DNA from 4 places in the Vibrio harveyi genome. Region 2 is predicted to be linked to each of the others. Evidence: predicted binding sites of a transcription regulator. Region 2 holds the regulator's gene; each other region holds the start of a gene.

Region 1 (4,962 bases), 400 kb from region 2:
CCTAGGATTTCGTCAGCCATTGCTAGGTATGCCGCTGCATCTTCAGCAGTACGCACACCACCTGCTGGTTTGAAACCAACAGTTTCTGCAACACCCATGTCACGAATAACTTCAAGCATCATACGAGCGTATTCAGGCGTTGCGTTTACTGGCACTTTACCAGTTGAAGTTTTAATGAAGTCAGCACCTGCTTCAATACAGATTTGAGATGCTTTCTTGATTAGCGCTTCTTCTTTAAGTTCACCAGTTTCGATGATCACTTTAAGAAGGATGTCACCACAAGCTTCTTTACATTGCTTAACTAGCTCGAAGCCCACTTTCTCATCACCCGCCATTAGAGCGCGGTATGGGAAAACTACGTCAACTTCGTCTGCACCGTAAGCGACAGCCGCTTTTGTTTCAGCAACAGCGATTTCAATATCGTCGTTACCGTGTGGGAAGTTCGTTACTGTTGCGATACGAACTTCTGGCGTGCCTTGCTCACGAAGTGTCTTCTTAGCAATAGGAATAAAGCGAGGGTAAATACAAATTGCAGCTGTGTTGCCTACTGCAGATTTCGCGTCATGACATAGTGAGATCACTTTTGCATCAGTGTCATCATCATTTAGCGTAGTAAGGTCCATAAGTTTCAGTGCACGTAGCGCTGCTGCTTTTAAATCGCTCATTTCTATCTCCGATCAATATTCAAAAAATTCACTACTCAGCCTCACATCACTTCTCTAACTATAATCAACAAGTCGAGACAGTGTGAGAAATTGGCTAAACAGTCTATTTATGAACGGACTTGGTTCCCTGAAGACTCGGCATATACTGCGAAAAAGTCATATGCCAATTGCTATCCTTGTCACCGCACAGTACCAGTTTGGCCTATGGCACAACAATCTATGATTGCGGTGTCTTTAATATCACATCAAACAATAAAACGCTTGTTTGATTTGATATTGAGGGCAATTCATTTGCCCATCGAGTATGTAATATTCACTCTATGATTAAGTGGTTATCATAACCACGATCTCGTGATTACTACATTATAGATATTCACCGCAAAACTGTAGCACCAAATAGAGCGCAAACGGTTTGTATCTCAAAATTTTCCAGCCCCTATTCCACCGACTGCGTAAGCCACTCACGTAGACCTACGTGCGGTTAAGTTTTCAGGTCCAAAAAACGAAAAATGCCCCGCAGCAATCTCTTGCTACAGGGCATGGTTTAAAACGGCGTCTATATATTAAGAACCGATTCTAATTAAAATGCTGCAAGGCTAAGGCAGAAGCCTGCGATAGTCGCTGCCATTAGGTTAGACAACGTACCAGCAAGAACTGCTTTAATACCCATGCGAGCGATATCTGAACGACGGTTTGGTGCAAGGCTACCTAGACCACCAAGTAGGATCGCGATAGAAGAAAGGTTCGCGAAGCCACATAGTGCGAATGAGATGATAGCTGTAGTCTTCTCAGACATTACTTCACCAGTTGCCGCAACTACTTGAGCGCTGTCACCTAGGTAAGGTGTGAAGTTCAAGTAAGCAACGAATTCGTTAATAACTAGTTTCTGACCGATGAATGAACCAGCAACAACTGCTTCGTCCCAAGGAACACCGATTAGGAATGCTAGTGGAGAGAACGCGTAACCTAGGATTAGTTCTAGAGTCAGTTCAGGCATACCGAACCAACCGCCGATGCCACCTAGCATACCGTTAACAAGCGCAATCAGACCTACGAACGCGATTAGCATTGCACCAACGTTTAGTGCTAGTTGTAGACCAGAAGCCGCACCGCCCGCTGCTGCGTCGATTACGTTAGCTGGTTTGTCGTCGCCACCGTCCATTGCTTCTTCGATGTCTTCGTGAGGCTGTTCAGTCTCTGGGTGAAGAATCTTAGCGAATAGTAGACCACCTGGTGCTGCCATGAATGATGCTGCTACTAGGTACTCTAGAGGTACACCCATTGAAGCGTAACCTGCTAGTACACCACCAGCTACAGATGCTAGACCACCACACATTACCGCAAATAGCTCAGATTGAGTCATTTTTGGAACGAAAGGACGAACAACAAGAGGTGCTTCAGTTTGACCTACGAAAATGTTAGCTGCTGCAGACATTGATTCCGCACGAGAAGTGCCAAGCGCTTTTTGTAGTGCACCACCAAGAATCTTGATAACCCACTGCATTACGCCAATGTAGTAAAGAACTGAAATCAGTGCTGAGAAGAAGATCAGTGTAGGAAGAACGCGGAATGCGAAGATGAAGCCGCCGCCGCCGAATACTTCGAACATCTTGTCAGAAACAAGACCACCGAATAGGAATGATGAACCGTTGTTACCGTAGTTGATAACGTTAGAAACACCAGTAGAGAAACCGTTTAGTAGATCACGGCCCCAAGGTACGTAAAGAACGAATGCACCTAGGATGAATTGGATAGCAAATGCGCCACCCACAGTTCTTAGATTGATAGCTTTACGGTTATTGGAAAATGCAAATGCGATAGCAAGAAGCACTACCATACCGACTAGGCTCATAAACAGGCTCATAGTTTATGACTTCCTTATAAGTTATTTGTTGGCGTGTTACAAAATGGAGCTATAAAGCGGGGGCAATTATACTCATGCAGAATCAATTAAAGTAATGCCACCCTCACACTTTCTTATAAGATTCATCATTGATTCACTCTCGTTTGTGAGTCAACTCACAATAAGCAGGAAAACGTTTTCGCTTTTAAACAGCTTCTTTAGATTTTATTCACATATAAAGAAAGCAGAATTGCTATTTTCCCACAGCTGAGAAGCAATCGATTGCTTGCTTTTGCTATGTAAAGAAGTCAATTCATTGAGAACATGAATGAGTTGTAAGGGATGATTCGGCTCACCCTGATAGCCAAGTATAGGCATATCTGGGGCATCCGTTTCTAAGACGAGATGTTCAAGGGGTAATCTTTGAATTGCGTCGCGAGTTTTGTTAGCTCTCGGATACGTAATGGTGCCTCCGACGCCAATCGAAAAGCCTAATCGAACCCATTCCATCGCCTGTTGGTAGCTGCCTGAGAACGCATGCAACACCCCACCTTTTGGTAAATGTGCCGCTTTAACCATCTGAATAAGTCGATTGTGCGCTTTGCGGCTGTGCAGGATCACCGGTAAATCAAACCGCTTTGCTAGCTCAAATTGCAACTCAAGCGCGCGCTCTTGTCGCTCAACTGGCACTTCGATGGCGAAATCCAAACCGCACTCTCCTATTGCAACGCATTGCCGGTTGGAAGAAGAAAGCAATGATTCCAACTCTGGAGCAAATTGCTCAAACTCTTGTTGGAGAAAATAGGGATGAAAACCCAGCGCATAATAGAGATGAGAATATTGATTGGCGAGGTCTTGAATGCGAGTCCAATTACTTGGCCCGACAGACGGAATAAGGATGCGCTCTACTCCTTGCTCACGCGCAAGCTCAACTTGATATGCAAAGTCATCTTGGAAGACATCGAAGTCAAAGTGGCAATGAGTGTCAAACAGTTTCATTACTTGGCTTCTCTTGCTCTTCTTTCTTTGTTGAAGATGGCTCATTAGCTGGGTCTTGTTTGTAAGGCACGCAACTGCGCTTTTGATCGGGTGTTAGTCCCATCTCTTTGCACCAATCATCGTAGCGTTTAAGTCCTTTTTTAAACCAGTTCATTGCCCACCCTTTTTTAGCTCATAGAGTTCTTTCCAAACCAAATAAAAAAACCGCCGTTAACTAAGTGTATAGCTAACGGCGGCTTATAATCTAGTACGCGATGTAAAGCGAGTTAGATTCGATTAGTGCTCACGTGTCGCACGGAAATCGATATCAGGGAAACGCTCTTGCGCTAGGTTTAGGTTAACCATGGTCGGTGCAATGTAAGTTAGGTTATCGCCACCGTCCAATGCTAGGTTCGTTTGGTTCTTACGCTGGAACTCATCCAGTTTCTTCGCATCGCCACACTCAACCCAACGAGCAGTTGCCACGTTCACGCCTTCATAGATCGCTTCAACGTTGTATTCTGACTTCAAACGAGCTACAACCACGTCAAACTGAAGTACACCAACCGCACCTACGATAAGGTCGTTGTTTTGCAATGGACGGAATACCTGTACCGCACCTTCTTCAGACAGCTGAACCAGACCTTTTAGTAGCTGCTTCTGCTTCAATGGATCTTTTAGACGAATACGACGGAACAATTCCGGAGCAAAGTTTGGAATACCAGAGAACTTCAGCGCTTCACCTTGAGTGAAAGTGTCACCAATTTGGATAGTGCCGTGGTTGTGTAGACCAATGATGTCACCCGCGTAAGCGTGCTCTGCACGAGAACGGTCACCCGCCATAAAGGTTACCGCATCTGAAATACTCACTTGCTTGCCAAGACGAACGTGGTTCATCTTCATGCCTTGCGTGTAAGTACCCGATACGATACGCATGAAGGCAATACGGTCACGGTGTTTTGGATCCATGTTTGCTTGGATCTTAAATACGAAACCAGAGAACTTGTCTTCTGTTGCTTCAACATCACGCTCAACTGCTTGACGCGTTTTCGGTGCAGGAGCCCACTCCGTCAGACCATCTAGCATGTGGTCAACACCAAAGTTACCCAGTGCCGTACCAAAGTAAACTGGCGTTAGTTCACCCGTTAGGAATAACTCTAAGTCAAACTCAGGGCATGCGCCCATGACAAGTTCAAGCTCTTCACGAACGCTTTCTGCTAGGCTTTCACCTACTTTTTCGTCTAGCTCTGGGTTGTCTAGACCTTTGATGATGCGAACTTCTTGGATCTCATGACCATGACCTGATTCGTACAGAATCGTTTCGTCACGGTGAATGTGGTAAACACCTTTAAACTCTTTACCACAGCCGATTGGCCATGTGATTGGCGCACACATCATGCCCAATTCGTTTTCTACTTCATCCAATACTTCCATTGGATCACGAACGTCGCGGTCAAGTTTGTTCATGAAGGTTAC
Region 2 (4,962 bases):
CGGCATTAAAACCTAAATTCTGGTTAGAAGAAGCATTACCGGCTTATTACGAAAGTATCGCCGCTGAGTACCTTTCTGCTGTATCAGTGCCACGAACACAGTAAACTATCTAGGCGCGCCAGACATCAATAACCTAAGAGGCGCGCTTAAACATCATAAAAGTTTGAGGTATTTATGATCATTCCATGGCAAGACATTTCGCCAGAGACACTAGAAAACCTGATCCGCGAATTCGTGCTACGTGAAGGCACCGACTACGGCTCAGTCGAAGTTTCACTGCAGAGTAAAATCGATCAGGTCAAAACCCAATTAGAGAAAGGCGAAGCGGTCATCGTATTTTCTGAGCTTCATGAAACGGTTGATATCCAACTAAAAGCAAAGTTTTAGACCCTTCACATTTTACCGTATCCCACTCGATGACAAGGGCTTGTTACGTGCTATAGTGGGTTATCGACCGTGCAGCATACGTGTGCTGCACTTTACAGGTAAGTAATTTTCGACAAGGTTTGTCATGTCAGCGAAACACCCAATCATTGCGGTTACTGGTTCGTCCGGTGCCGGCACAACCACCACTTCTGAAGCCTTCCGTAAGATGTTCAATATGATGAACGTCAAACCAGCGTGGGTTGAAGGTGACAGCTTCCACCGCTTTACACGTCCAGAGATGGATGTCGAAATCCGCAAAGCGCGTGAGCAAGGCAAACACATCAGCTACTTTGGTCCACAAGCCAATGACTTTCCGGGGCTAGAAGAGTTCTTCCGTAAGTTCGGTGAAGATGGCACTGGCAGCGTGCGCCGCTATCTGCACACTTTTGATGAAGCCGTTCCATACAACCAAATGCCGGGCACCTTTACGCCTTGGCAAGATCTGCCAGAAAACAGCGATGTGCTGTTCTACGAAGGTTTACACGGTGGCGTGGTAGATGGTGATGTCAATGTGGCGCGTCACGTCGACTTTCTAATTGGCATGGTGCCGATTGTGAACTTGGAATGGATCCAAAAGTTTGTTCGTGACACGCGCGATCGTGGTCATTCAAGAGAAGCGGTGATGGATTCGATCGTGCGCTCGATGGACGATTACCTGAACTACATTACCCCGCAATTTTCTCGCACACATATCAACTTCCAACGCGTACCAACCGTCGATACTTCTAACCCACTTAACGCTAAAGGCATCCCTAGCTTGGATGAAAGCTTCGTGGTGATCCGCCTGCGCGGTATCAAGAATGTCGACTTCCCGTATTTGTTGGCGATGATTGATGGCTCCTTCATGTCTCGCCATAACACCATTGTGGTTCCTGGCGGTAAGATGAGCTTTGCAATGGAGCTCATAGTGAGACCGATTCTGCAGCAACTCATCGAAACCGGAAAAATTGGCTAAAAACCTCGTTAATTGAGTGTTTACTTTTCATACCGTGATCATGTGCACAGTTTTGCTTACAAAATCTCAATCATGGCACGATTAAAATCAAGAAATCGTTTCCGAAAAAGGATACTATTTCTAACCGAAACACAAGAGAGCTTGCAGCATATAAAAAGTGCTCTTATTCTAGTAAGCCAATTCAGGCTTAGCTAAAATATGGATAGCGCAAGCGTACCCTGCAGAGGAAGTGAGATATTATGGTTCTAGGTAAACCTCAAACCGACCCAACATTAGAGTGGTTTCTTTCACACTGTCATATTCATAAGTACCCATCAAAGAGCACGCTAATTCACGCGGGCGAAAAAGCAGAGACTTTGTACTACATCGTTAAAGGTTCTGTTGCGGTTCTTATCAAAGACGAAGAAGGTAAGGAAATGATCCTTTCTTACCTAAACCAAGGCGACTTCATTGGTGAGCTTGGTCTATTCGAAGAAGACCAAGAGCGTACAGCTTGGGTTCGCGCTAAATCTCCTTGTGAAGTGGCAGAGATTTCTTTCAAGAAATTCCGTCAACTTATCCAAGTTAACCCAGACATCCTAATGCGTCTTTCGGCGCAAATGGCTCGTCGTCTACAAGTTACTAGCCAAAAAGTGGGTGACCTAGCGTTCCTAGACGTAACTGGTCGTATCGCTCAGACTCTTCTGAACCTTGCTAAACAACCAGATGCGATGACGCACCCAGACGGCATGCAAATCAAGATCACTCGTCAGGAAATCGGTCAAATCGTTGGCTGTTCTCGTGAGACAGTAGGTCGTATCTTGAAGATGCTAGAAGAGCAGAACCTAATTTCTGCGCACGGTAAGACTATCGTTGTTTACGGGACTCGTTAATCTCGATTAACGTTTAAAAAATTTAAAAGCCACCAAATGCAAGTTTGGTGGCTTTTTCTTTTTTTTGGGAGTTAGACATTGAGAGTCGAGAGCGCTGCGCTTCACAACGGACTTCATCCTTTGAGATGAAGCCCTCTCAGATTCCAAGTAAAAACCCTCTCGAAGCGAAGCATTCTCGCCTTGTATCTATTAACCGTTGGTACTCTCGAAGATCTTATCTGCCGATGCAGCTACAAACCCTGGGTACAACTCACCGTTATCCATTGGGTAGCGCTTAGCAAACTCGTAGAAGCCTCCAGGAATCACCTCAACGCCTTCAGTGAAGGTCACTGGCACTTTGTCTGCCATGGTCGATGATTGCTCTAGTAACACCTCTGGCGTGCCTTTTACTTCACCGCCATTCTCGTTGATGATAAAGCCTACGGTGCGTAGGTGGTCGTTCACTTGCTTCACTTCTTCATGCTGATTGAGTTGATTCACGCTCACTGTGAAGTGGTTCGCTCCGTAACCGTGCGCAGCAAGCCAAGAAGCGTACTCACTCTCTTTCGCTAAGATCTGGAAGTCAGCATAGCTAAGGTCCCACAAACGTCCGCCGTACAAGAAGTCACTGCTGGTCAATTTAGACGCATCAACCTGCTCTACCAGTTTATGAACGATGGCTTGTAGCTCTGGTGAGCACTCATCCACTTTCAATTCACTGATGAAGACTTTTGGCTGTTTCGGATCTGGGTGCTCAAAATGTTTTGCCACCAGCTTTTTGCTTTCAAATACGTAGTCACCACAGGCTTTGTAACCCACCGCTAGGAATGGCTTCGCTAACGTTTCAATGCCTAGGGGAGCGACATTAAACGTACGTAGCGCAATATGGTCATTAATCAGAGGCTCATCTTCTTGAAGAAGCTGATGAACTTTAGCAGCAGAAGGGCAAAGACGTTGAATGTAGTCTTGCCATAGCGATTCAAATAACACATCGGGCGTCATAACGACTCCTTGTTATGAAATGTAGAGTTAGGGGTAAGAGGAAGTTGACCGCTCGTTCACAGCCCGTGGGCTGTCCAGAATCACGAACGAGCGGTCATCAACCTGTGACGGTATGTGTGGCATAAGTGCCAGTCAGTCAACACGCTCTGGAGAGTCTTAAGCTCGCCTTTGGCGTTTGCCAGCGCGCTTACCAGAATCCTAACTTGGTAAATAGCTCCGGCAGAGAGAAGCGGCGATACTTTGTCACCACTTCGTGTTTCTCTATTACAGGCTTACACCCGGGCTCAATGTGGCAGGTAAGACCGTCTCTTGTCCTTCCATTGATGCCATTGGGTACGCACAGTAGTCTGCTGCGTAGTAAGCACTAGGGCGTAGGTTACCCGACGCACCCGGACCACCAAATGGCGCATCACCACTTGCGCCCGTCAGCTGACGGTTGCGGTTCACGATGCCAGCACGAATGTGGTCCACGAAGTATTCCCATTCTTGGTCATCGGTTGAAACCAGACCTGCAGATAGACCAAAGCGCGTATCGTTCGCCAGCTCTACTGCTTTCTCTAGCCCTTCATAGCGCACCACTTGCAGAAGTGGGCCGAAGTACTCTTCATCTGGCAACTCGGCAATGTTCGTCACATCGATGATGCCCGGAGAAACAAACGCCGCTTCGCCTGCTTTTGCTTCAATCAAGCTTTCGCCACCCAGTGATTGCAAGTTCGCTTGTGCATCGAGAATGAACTTGGCCGCCGCTACCGAAATTTGCGGTCCCATGAAAGGCGCAGGCTCTGCAAATGGTTGGCCTACACGAATATTGCGTGTCGCTTCCACCAGCTTAGTAATGACTGCATCACCTTTGTCGCCAAATGGAATGTATAGTCGACGAGCACAGGTACAGCGTTGCCCTGCACTGATGAAGGCAGATTGGATGATGGTGTAAACCGTTGCGTCTAAGTCACCGTAGTTATCCGAGATAACCATCGGGTTGTTGCCACCCATTTCAAGCGCCAGCATTTTGCCCGGCTGACCAGCAAACTGACGATGTAGAACATGACCTGTGTTTGCACTACCAGTAAACAGCACGCCATCGATACCTTTCGCATCCGCCAGCGCAATACCGGTTTCTTTCGCGCCTTGGACTAGGTTAATCACACCTTTTGGTAGACCGACCTCTTCCCACAGCTTCATAGCGAGTTCACCCGTCCATGGCGTTTGCTCAGACGGTTTGAAGACCACGGTGTTACCAGCCAATAGCGCTGGCACGATGTGACCATTTGGCAAGTGACCTGGGAAGTTATAAGGACCAAACACCGCCATCACACCTAGTGGGCGATGACGCAATACAATTTGGTTGCCTGCGGCTTCACGTGTCGCTTCGCCCGTACGGTCGTGGTAAGCACGAATAGAAATCGCGATTTTACCTGCCATTGCAGCCGCTTCGGTGCGTGTTTCCCAGATTGGCTTGCCGGTTTCTTTAGCAATCACTTCAGCGATTTTTTCGCTGTTCTCTTTTACTTTCTCAGCAAAAGCCAACACGATCGCCTCACGCTCTGCAAATGGGCGCTTCTTCCAATCAACAAACGCTTCACGCGCCGCAGATACCGCTTGGTTAACCTGCTCTGCTGTTGCGCCGTTACCTTGCCAGATCACTTCTTGGTTGTAAGGCGACAGAGACGTAAATGCTTCACCCTGACCTTGTACCCATTCACCTGCAATCCAATGTGTCATTGTTTC
Region 3 (4,962 bases), on a different replicon from region 2:
TTGAATGAAGTCGTTTGGTGACTTATTTATCACTTATGCCACAGTGTTGCGACTTGCAACTGCAATTTGCATTTTGACTTTGCATATTGCAAATGCTGTAACATCTTGGCGGTTTGATATGAGATCTTGTGCCCAAAAATAATGCTTTTCAAATTGGCATGATTAATGCATAATCCTTTTCGACCCTTCTTAAGCCGAGGGTCACCTAGCCAACTGACGTTGTTAGTGAATATACATTGTTCACATCATACATAAGCCAATCGCCTTAATTGCGGTTGGCTATTTTTTTGTCTGTCGTATACCCAAGTGACTTTGAGATGCAGGATTCAGAGCGTTGTTATTGATGCGAGCGCAATGAAAACAACGCCGTGTAATAGCCAACCCTTTCCAAGTCGTATATATGTACAACGTTCCTTACAGGCTTTGCAATTTGCATGAATGCCCACAAAAAAGGGGCTGACGCAATACGCCAACCCCTGTTTAGCTACTCTCTTTCGAGTGATCAGTAACCCATCAATTGCAGCAAGTTCTCCGCCGTCACAATCGCTTCCTTACGGTTTGCAATGTTGAGCTTTTGGTACAAGTTACGAATGTGAGTCTTAATCGTTGTGCCTGCTACGTCTAACTCTTGAGCGATTTGCTCATTGCTAAAGCCTGAGTAGATCAAACCAAGCACTTGCCATTCACGTTGCGTGAGTGGACTGGTTCGAACCAGCTCCGGCACGTTCGGGTGGTTCACCAGTTTCTCAATAAAGTCTTCATCAAAGTGAATCGAACGGCTGCGTTGGTTTGAAGAGATGTCTTTCATCAATTGCTGAGCACGGTGACGTTCTAAATCGCCCAGCTCATGACGAAGACTTAGCTTCTCTAGTAGACCACCAATCGTTGCACCGTCGATTAAGAAGTTGCCGACCATACCGGTTTGGTTTGTCATCACTAGTGCTTCTTTCAATAGTGCTTTTGCTTGCTCTTCGTCTTTCTGACGCGCGGCAAATACCGCTTCAACCACAAGGTTGCGATTGGTATCGGTCACCAAGTTAGTACGACGAGCTTCGCTTTGTAGGAAGTCCAAAGCTTGTCGCGCTTCGCCATATTGGCCAAGGTTGATGTGAGCACGAGCAATATTGCGCCACTGTAACTGCAAGAAGTGGTTACACGCTGATTCCGGGCGAACTGCGGTGTTCAACCATTCTTGAATTGCTTCTGTGTTGCCACGAGCTTGCCAAAACAAAATCAGAGAGAGCGATGCGTTTGCCGTCCAGTCTACGTGATAAGTGGATTGTTTCATCAAGTGCTGGATGTGTTCGATAAACTTACCCGCTTTGTCTAATTCACCGCGACCAATCGCAATACGCGCCAACATTGAGTAGCTATGTAAGTGCTTACTTGGTGAGTGGTTTTCTAGAATTTGTAGCCCTTTGTATGAGCACTCTTCTGCTTCATCCAAGCGGTTCCAGCACCACAATACTTGCGCGCGAATTCGTAATAAAAACTCGTGAAGAGGAACATGCTGAAGCTGTTGATCTTCAATCAAGCGGAAGCCGGAATCTTGCAGCTCAAATGCTGCTTGGACGTAACCTTGCGCGATCATGATTTCACTTTGTTGCAAGATTGCCCATAACGCTTGGTGGTAAACCTGATACTGACGTGCCAGTTTTTCGGTTTGTTGCATCATTGGTAATGCGCGGTCAAGTTTACCCAGTACGTGGTTTACTTCACCAACGACTGACGTCGCCACGATACGGCTGCGGTACACCGTTGGGTCAAGTTGGCTCAGTGCTAACTCGGCTAACTCTAATGCACGCTCTGGTTGGTTGCTGTTGATTGCAACCTGAGCGAGTAGGGCATTAGCTTGACCTTGATAGCCAGAATCAAGTTCGATATTACGTTTCTTATGCTCTTCTTCGGCTTCTGCTAGTAGCTCACCAACCTGGTTGTAGCGGTGTTGGCTTTGCGCCAACCATGCGCGCAACATCGACAGTTTCGGGTGGCTGAAGAGTAAGTCTTTATCAAGCTGGTTGATCGCCGCTTCTAGCGTTGTTAACTCACCTTGGTTGAACATCTTCCAACCAAATTCATTCAAGATTTCTACGATTAGATCAGTGTCGTCAGATTTCTGTGCGTGGTGAATAGCTTGATGCGGTGCTTTCTGTTTTAGCCAGGCGACAGCTGCGTTACGGTGTAGATCTTTCTCTTGTTGAGGAATACGCGCTTGACGTTCATGCGACAAAAATTCGCCAAACAGATTGTGGAATCGGAACCAGTTTTGTTCACCTTCCAGTGGATAGATAAACAAGCCGTATCGATTGAGTGACTCAATCATGCCGAGTGCATCTTCACGTTGTGTCAATGCAAAGACGAGTTCGTCGTTGAAATGGTCGAGTACCGACACTTGCATTAAGAAATGACGTGTCTCTTTGTCTAGTAGATCAAAGACTTCTTCGACTAAGTAATCCCATAAGTGTGCATGATTAAACTGAGACACCGACTCTACGGTTTGTGCCAGAGTGCGGTTCTGATGCTGTGCTTGTAGGGCGATAAGTTGTAACGCTGATGGCCAACCTTCAACGTAAGTACGTAAGTTGTTCGCCATGTCTTCATCGATGCCATCGGCAATGCGTTGGTTGAAGAAGCGTGTGGTTTCTTCGGTATCGAATGCCAACATTTCGTTGCCGATTTCGATCATCAAGTCACGGACACGAAGGTTCGCAGTGCCTAATGGCGGTGCCGCACGGCTAGTAACCACTACAGTAAGGTTGTCTGGCATGTGCTTTAAGAAAAAACGCATGGACTCGTGAATTTCGTCGTTAGTGATCAGATGGTAGTCATCGAGTACGACGTAACACTCATGCTGAAAATCTGCCATTTCAGCGAAAACTTCGCTGAATAAAGAGCGTAAAGAAGAGAACTGACGCTTTTCAGCCAATTTTTGAGCGTTAGAGCAGTTGTAGTTGGTCGCTTTGTTTAAAGCTTGCAGTAGATAGTTAACGAATCGGAAACCATCGTTATCACTGTCGTCGATACTGTACCAACCTACATTGGGTTTGTCTGACAGCCACTGTGCCGCCATGGTGGTTTTCCCGTAACCAGCCGGCGAGCGAAACAATACCAGTTTGTAGTAAGGCGCTTGTTGCAGTAAGTCCAACACTCGCGGACGGACGATTGCGTTGTGCAGGCGACCTGGGCGAGTAAGTTTAGATGGAATCCACATTATAAATTCTGTCCTTAATTTTTTGAGCTAGCGAAACTAGAAACTGACTCACACCACTAAATTCTAGTTTGTATAAAAAGTGTACAGGCTTGCGAGTCGTTTTGGATGTTACGACAACAGAATTGGTTGTTACTTTGATCCACTTCCTAATTCTCAAGAGTTGATGCAAATGCCACCAACTACGCCCTTTATTTGTGATTTTGGTCACTTAAACATCGATGGTATTGATCCCATGTAGAGAGAGTTGCACATCTATTAAGGAGAAATTATCAATGTTAAAAGACGTAATGTGATCGATAAGACAGTTTTTACATTGGAGTAGGAAGGGGGAATAAAAAACGTCATGAACAAATTTTAATCTTTCTCACAGATGGCTGTGATCCGAATCACTAAGAATAGGGTTATAGGCTGCCGTGTTGCGATTTGGATCACTAAGTTTGCAAGCTTACGCCCTCTACGCCCTACCCCCTCCTCCTTGTAGGGAGGACAAATGGGAGGATGTTTATTCACAGAGGGAAATGCACGATGTATGGCAGATGAATTACTAAAAGACGTGAGAATTTCTTAATGAAACCTACTCAACAGAAACAATTTGACAAGAAGTCGTTCCAAGAAAGCGTAAAGAAACATCTATCTGTGACTTACGCTCACACGGTTGAAAATGCAGATAGCCGCGCATGGTACCTAGCAATGGGTCGTGCATTGGCTGAGTTTACGACTTGTGATTTGCTTGCTACTGAAGCAGACGCTCGCATCCAAGAAGCGAAAAGCGTTAACTACCTTTCACTAGAATTCCTTATCGGTCGTTTGACTGGTAACAACCTAATCAGCATGGGTCTTTACGAAGAGATCACTGAAGCGATGGCTGAGCTAGGTCACAACCTAACAGACCTTCTAGAAGAAGAGCGCGACCCATCACTGGGTAACGGTGGTCTAGGTCGTCTAGCTGCATGTTTCATGGATTCATGTGCGGCTCAAGAATTCCCAACAGTAGGTTACGGCCTACACTACGAATACGGTCTATTTAAGCAGTCGTTTAAAGATGGTCGTCAACAAGAAGCACCAGACGCATGGCGTGGTGTAGAAGGTTACCCTTGGGAAGTGGCTCGTCCAGAGCTAGCGCAAGAAATCGGCTTCTACGGTCACGTTGAAGTGGTAAACGAAAACGGTAAAGAAGTTCGTAAATGGGTTCCTGGCATGTCTGTAAAAGCAATGCCTTGGGATCTGCCTATCGTAGGTTACGAATCAGATACTGTTTACCCTCTACGTCTTTGGGAATGTCAGGCAATTGCACCGTTCTCACTAGAAAGCTTTAACAACGGTGATTACTTCGAAGCTCAGCACGCACTGATCGACGCAGGCAACATCACTAAAGTGCTTTACCCGAACGATAACCACGAGAAAGGTAAAACACTGCGTCTAATGCAACAGTACTTCCACTCTGCAGCATCTGTACGCGACATCCTACGTCGCCACGAAGCAGCAGGCTACTCGCTAGCGGATCTACCGAAGCAAGAGACTATCCAGCTGAACGATACGCACCCAACGATTGCTATTCCTGAGCTAATGCGCATCCTAGTGGACGAGAAAGGTCTGACTTGGGAAGCGGCTTGGGAAATCAGTTCTCAGACTTTCGCGTACACTAACCATACGCTACTTCCTGAAGCACTAGAGACATGGCCAGAATCGCTAATCCAGCGTCTACTCCCACGTCACATGGAAATCATTTTTGAAATCAACCACCGCTTCCT
Region 4 (4,962 bases), 810 kb from region 2:
AAACATATCGACATTTCCAAGCTTCAGGTGGTTCAGTGCAGAAGAACCTGACGTGACAATGATACTCGCCAATGACGTTGCTAATGCCATATGCATGCTCATTTCAGGAGAGATACCAGCAAGAGGAAGAAGGTATAGTAACGCAGGTACGACAATCAGCCCGCCTCCGATACCAAGAAGCCCCGCCATCACGCCTACAAAAGCGCCTAGCGCGAGCAATAATATAAATAAAGAGATGGTCACTGTTACCCTACTTCTTACCTGCACGAATAAAGCCGGCAAAGCCTTGCTGGATAAAGAAATCATGCATCATTTGATGGATTTCTTGCCCGTAAGAGCATGACATGGCTTTCTCGACGAGTTTTTCTAGTTCTTTTTGTTGGCTATGACGAATCAAATACTTCACCTTAGCCACGTTCGAGGTGTTCATACTCAAACTGTTGTAGCCTAAGCCCAACAGGAGCAGCGCACCAAATGGATCACCTGCTAGCTCACCACAAATACACACAGGTACTTGATACTGGAGGCAAACATCGTGAATTTGTTTTAACGCTAACAACACCGCCGGATGCATGGATTCATAGACATCCGCAACACGGGAATTGTTCCGATCAACTGCCAACAAATATTGCGTTAAGTCGTTTGTACCCACCGAAACAAAGTCAACACGATGAGCAATGGCCGGTAACAAGTACACCATTGATGGGACTTCTATCATCACCCCAACCTTTGGTGCTTGAATTCGCTCATCCAGCAACACGACTTCACTGTACGCTTGATTGATAAGCGTAATCGCGTCATCGAGCTCTTTTATTCCCGAAACCATAGGAAGCAAAATACTTAAGTTGCCGCTTTCAGCACTCGCCCTTAGCATCGCTCTCAGTTGGATCAAAAAGATATCCGGATGATCCAAAGTAAAACGAATACCGCGCCAGCCCAAGAACGGATTATCTTCATCAATCGGCAGATACGGCAATGGCTTATCACCACCAATGTCCAAGGTACGCATCACAACGCGCTGATTCGGATAACTATTAAGAATTGCTTGGTACTGATGATACTGCTCATCTTCAGAGGGAAAGTGATGCTGAAGTAAAAAAGCGATTTCTGTTCGATACAGACCAACACCATCGACACCTGAGTTGATCGCGATATTGCTATCGGCACTCAACCCCGCGTTAAGCATCACTTCAATGTGGCAATCGTCTTTTGTAATGGCTGGCAGTGCCAAGTCTTTGTTCACCATGGCGAACAGTTCAGACTCTTCACTCACAAGGCTACGATACTCGCGTAGAAGCTGCCTGTTAGGTTCTAAATAGATCTCACCAGTGTAACCATCCACAATCCCCTTCTTGCCATTCACGACACTGGTGTTAATGTTCGCGCCCATGATGGCAGGTACACCCAATGCCCTTGAAAGAATCGCCGCGTGAGAGTTCGCTGCACCTTCCAATGACACGACCGCTAAAAGGTGTTGTTTTGGAATCGACGCTAATAACGTGGCCGTCAGTTCATTGGCAACCAAGATCACCGGACGATCGATCGAGGCATGTTCTTGCTCGCTATTGTGCAAGAAATAGAGCAGGCGTTGTCCTAATTCACGAATATCTTGCGCACGTTCACGCAGGTACACATCCGACATACGTGCAAAGCGGTTCGAATAGGTCTCAACAACTTGTCGCAACGCCCAATCTGCTCGGTCGCCTTTCTCGATCTGCTTCTTCAGATCACCACGCAACATTGGATCGTTAAGTAAGTGGGTAAAAAGGTCGAAGATCGCCAAGGCATCTTTATTGATTTCGCTGTCGAACTTTTTCCGCATACGGCGAAAATCACTCAATGCCCTTTCTACTGCAACCGCTAAAAGTTCATGCTCACGCTCTTTATCTAACGCAGACGCAGGAAACACATCATTTAAGTTTGGTTGTGTATTATCAAACCAGAACTCACCAATCGCTACCCCAGTTGAAGCCGGTAGGCCTTTGATCACCGTAGGTTTGGAAGCAAGTTGCCAATGACCGAGGTTTTGCGCATGGGCAATGAGCACCGCAAGCTGTGCCGATAGGGTAACAAGGAAAGACTCTTCCATCTCACTGAACAAACGCGGTGTTTTCTGCTGGATAACCAACACGCCAAGTACTTGTTTGCGATGAATGATTGGCGTACCAAGGAAGGAGTGGTAAACCTGCTCGCCTAATTGAGGGAAGAATTTGAAATCAGGGTGAGTGGAAGCTTCTGCTAAGTTAAGTGGCTCTGCACTGCGCTTCACCAAACCAACCAAGCCTTCATTGAAGTTGATATGGATGCTATCGCCTTCAAAAATAAGGCCTTGAGTTGCCATTAACTCAAGGCGCTGCATTTCTTCGTTAGCAAGATAGATAGTACAACATTCAGTGCATAGGGCGGCACAAGTCTCTTTTACCAATATATCGAGTGCCAGATGCACATCATCGACTCTGGAGACTTTCTCAACTATTTCCCTTAGCTGACTGAGCATGTTAACCCTCTATCTACGTTGCTTTTTTCTTTTCCCTTTCGTCTTACGCTCTCGAAAAGGCATGGCTAAAGATGCAAACTCTTTCATTGCTCGACGGTATACGTCACGCTTGAAAGAAACAACTTGCCTAACTGGATACCAGTAGCTTACCCAGCGCCAACCATCAAATTCAGGGGATTTCCCGCGCTGCATATTGATGCGAGACTCATCGCACTCTAATCGCAGCAGAAACCATTTCTGTTTTTGGCCGATACAAACAGGCTTGGAGTCCCAACGCACCAATCGCTTTGGTAGCTTATATCTTAACCAATGACGACTTGTAGCGATGATCTTAACGTCTTTTTTCGTCAGACCGACTTCTTCATATAACTCCCTGAACATGGCTTGTTCAGGTGTTTCACCTTCGTCAATCCCACCTTGTGGAAATTGCCATGAGTGTTGCCCGTATCGTTTAGCCCAGAAGACCTGACCATGGTTATTACATATCACAATACCAACATTGAGTCGGTAACCATCGCCATCTATCACTGGCTAACCTCTATGAATAATTTTTTATTACCGTGATTTTTCCACATATCCCCATTACTAGCAAACTTACTGATGTGATATGAGCAAGATTTATTACCTTTCGCCCCGTTTTGGATATCTTTTGAACAGACATTATTTTATCAACACAAGTTTGAGACATAGCCCACATTTATTCACCTTTTCTGTGAATAACTTTGTGAAGAAAACGCTATCAACAAAGAATTTTGTTCAAAACCATTATTGTCGACATTTATAAAGGCTCAACCAAAAATAGATAACTAAATGATTAAAAAGGAATAAAAAGCAATATTGATGATTTATTGATCTTATTTGCCTTGATGATCTTTTCATCAAACACAGATCGGTCAAAGATCGCACAATCGGTTATTTATCCACATTCGACAGGTAGGACTTCATGGCATCTCAATAAAAGCAAGTCTCAATCGCTACCTAAACCCCTGTTTATTCATCCAGCTCAGCTAGAGATCCTATTGGTCACTTCCTAATCTGTGGATAAGTTATGAATTGATCATTCTTAATCCAGCTCGATGAAATCTTAGACAGAGGATTTTATTCAAATTTGTTAGACTAGATGTTTTCCAATACCACCTTGTCATTATGAAACCAGAACCACAATCCGAAGCTGAACTGATGGAACGCGCGCACGACATTGCTGGCTTAAGCTTTGCTGAGCTTGCCGAAGAGGCTGGCATGACCGTTCCAGAGAACTTGAAACGCGACAAAGGTTGGGTTGGTCAATTGCTTGAATGGCATTTGGGTGCGCCTGCGGGTAGTAAGCCGCAACAAGATTTCGCTAAACTTGGGATCGAACTAAAAAGCATTCCGATCAGTTATTCTGGTAAGCCATTAGAAACCACTTTTGTCTCTGTAGCACCATTGACTGGTGTACAAGGCTTAACATGGGAAACCAGTCACGTACGCAACAAACTTTCCCGCGTACTTTGGGTTCCCGTGGAAGGCGAGCGCGAAATTCCTTTAGCAGAGCGACGAGTTGGCAGTCCATTGATTTGGTCACCAGACCAGGAAGAGGAGCTAGTCCTAAAAAACGATTGGGAAGAGCTGATGGAAATGATCGTGTTAGGTAAGTTTGATCAAATTTCCGCCAGACACGGAGCGGCACTGCACTTACGACCGAAAGCTGCAAACGCAAAAGCTTTAACAGAAGCATACAGTTCAAATGGTAAACCGATCAAAACCCTGCCTCGCGGATTCTACCTCAGAACACAGTTTACTGAGCAGATCCTAATGAAGCACTATATCAACGCTCAATCCGAGTAACTAGGTTCTGTTGGTCTTTTGCGATTCATTTCTACAGCGTTATCGGCTTCTCATGTAGGCTAGCTACGCTTCAAAGCCTTTGTCTTGTAGAAATTTCCCACAAAGTGCGGCAAAAATCAGCTCAAAAGATCAACAGCCCCTAATGCGTTACCAGTGACAATTCAATATCACAATATGAAGCTGCGCCATCGCTACCAAATTCATCGTACGCGTTGTGCAGTCTTAAATAAGCTTTATCAATCCCCAACCTAAGCAGTTCTTCTTTCACCAAGTCTAACGATCCAAAGTGAATCGGATCTTCGCCATCTTTGATCGGCTCAAGTTGGTGTTTGTACTCCACTGCTAATAGATAGTCAGAGACATCAGAACAACCTATCACAAAGACCTTCGGTGTTTTGTAGGAGTCTTTGTGGTGGCCATGCAACCACATGTCGAGTTGATGCTTCTGCATAATGCACCTCCTTCACAAGATCTTTTAAGTCTAGTTACCGTATTGATAACTTTCGAGTTAACTACAAAGCGAAAGTTAAATCATTTGCGACAGCGACTAAAAATCCCCTATATTGGAATGACTTATTCAGTCGGTAATTCTTCAAGGACGTGAAATGCAATATACAAAACTACCGCACTCATCACTC

What was found. Region 2 encodes CRP, which controls carbon source genes, mostly activating them, when cyclic AMP is high. Its sites were predicted from a motif close to TGTGANNNNNNTCACA; they were not measured.
Region 1: the regulator CRP is predicted to act here: its motif matches at 2,674-2,689, upstream of QMY49_RS01575 (NupC/NupG family nucleoside CNT transporter).
Region 3: the regulator CRP is predicted to act here: its motif matches at 3,405-3,420, upstream of malT (HTH-type transcriptional regulator MalT).
Region 4: the regulator CRP is predicted to act here: its motif matches at 3,178-3,193, upstream of rppH (RNA pyrophosphohydrolase).

What each region holds. Positions count from the first base shown of each region.
Region 1 covers NZ_CP125875.1:327,673-332,634, reverse strand. The annotation lists gene deoC (deoxyribose-phosphate aldolase) at 1-665, opposite strand, end outside; gene QMY49_RS01575 (NupC/NupG family nucleoside CNT transporter) at 1,246-2,529, opposite strand; gene QMY49_RS01570 (TatD family hydrolase) at 2,734-3,507, opposite strand; gene QMY49_RS01565 (DUF5363 family protein) at 3,494-3,661, opposite strand; gene prfC (peptide chain release factor 3) at 3,784-4,962, opposite strand, start outside.
Region 2 covers NZ_CP125875.1:3,396,690-3,401,651, reverse strand. The annotation lists gene QMY49_RS16100 (hydrolase) at 1-104, shown strand, start outside; gene QMY49_RS16095 (YheU family protein) at 175-387, shown strand; gene QMY49_RS16090 (phosphoribulokinase) at 512-1,381, shown strand; gene crp (cAMP-activated global transcriptional regulator CRP) at 1,621-2,253, shown strand; gene QMY49_RS16080 (DUF1338 domain-containing protein) at 2,443-3,234, opposite strand; gene astD (succinylglutamate-semialdehyde dehydrogenase) at 3,499-4,956, opposite strand.
Region 3 covers NZ_CP125876.1:812,523-817,484, forward strand. The annotation lists gene malT (HTH-type transcriptional regulator MalT) at 503-3,211, opposite strand; gene QMY49_RS20255 (glycogen/starch/alpha-glucan phosphorylase) at 3,779-4,962, shown strand, end outside.
Region 4 covers NZ_CP125875.1:2,583,269-2,588,230, forward strand. The annotation lists gene QMY49_RS12265 (sulfite exporter TauE/SafE family protein) at 1-243, opposite strand, end outside; gene ptsP (phosphoenolpyruvate--protein phosphotransferase) at 251-2,497, opposite strand; gene rppH (RNA pyrophosphohydrolase) at 2,507-3,025, opposite strand; gene mutH (DNA mismatch repair endonuclease MutH) at 3,644-4,324, shown strand; gene QMY49_RS12285 (DUF6482 family protein) at 4,464-4,775, opposite strand; gene QMY49_RS12290 (NADP(H)-dependent aldo-keto reductase) at 4,930-4,962, shown strand, end outside.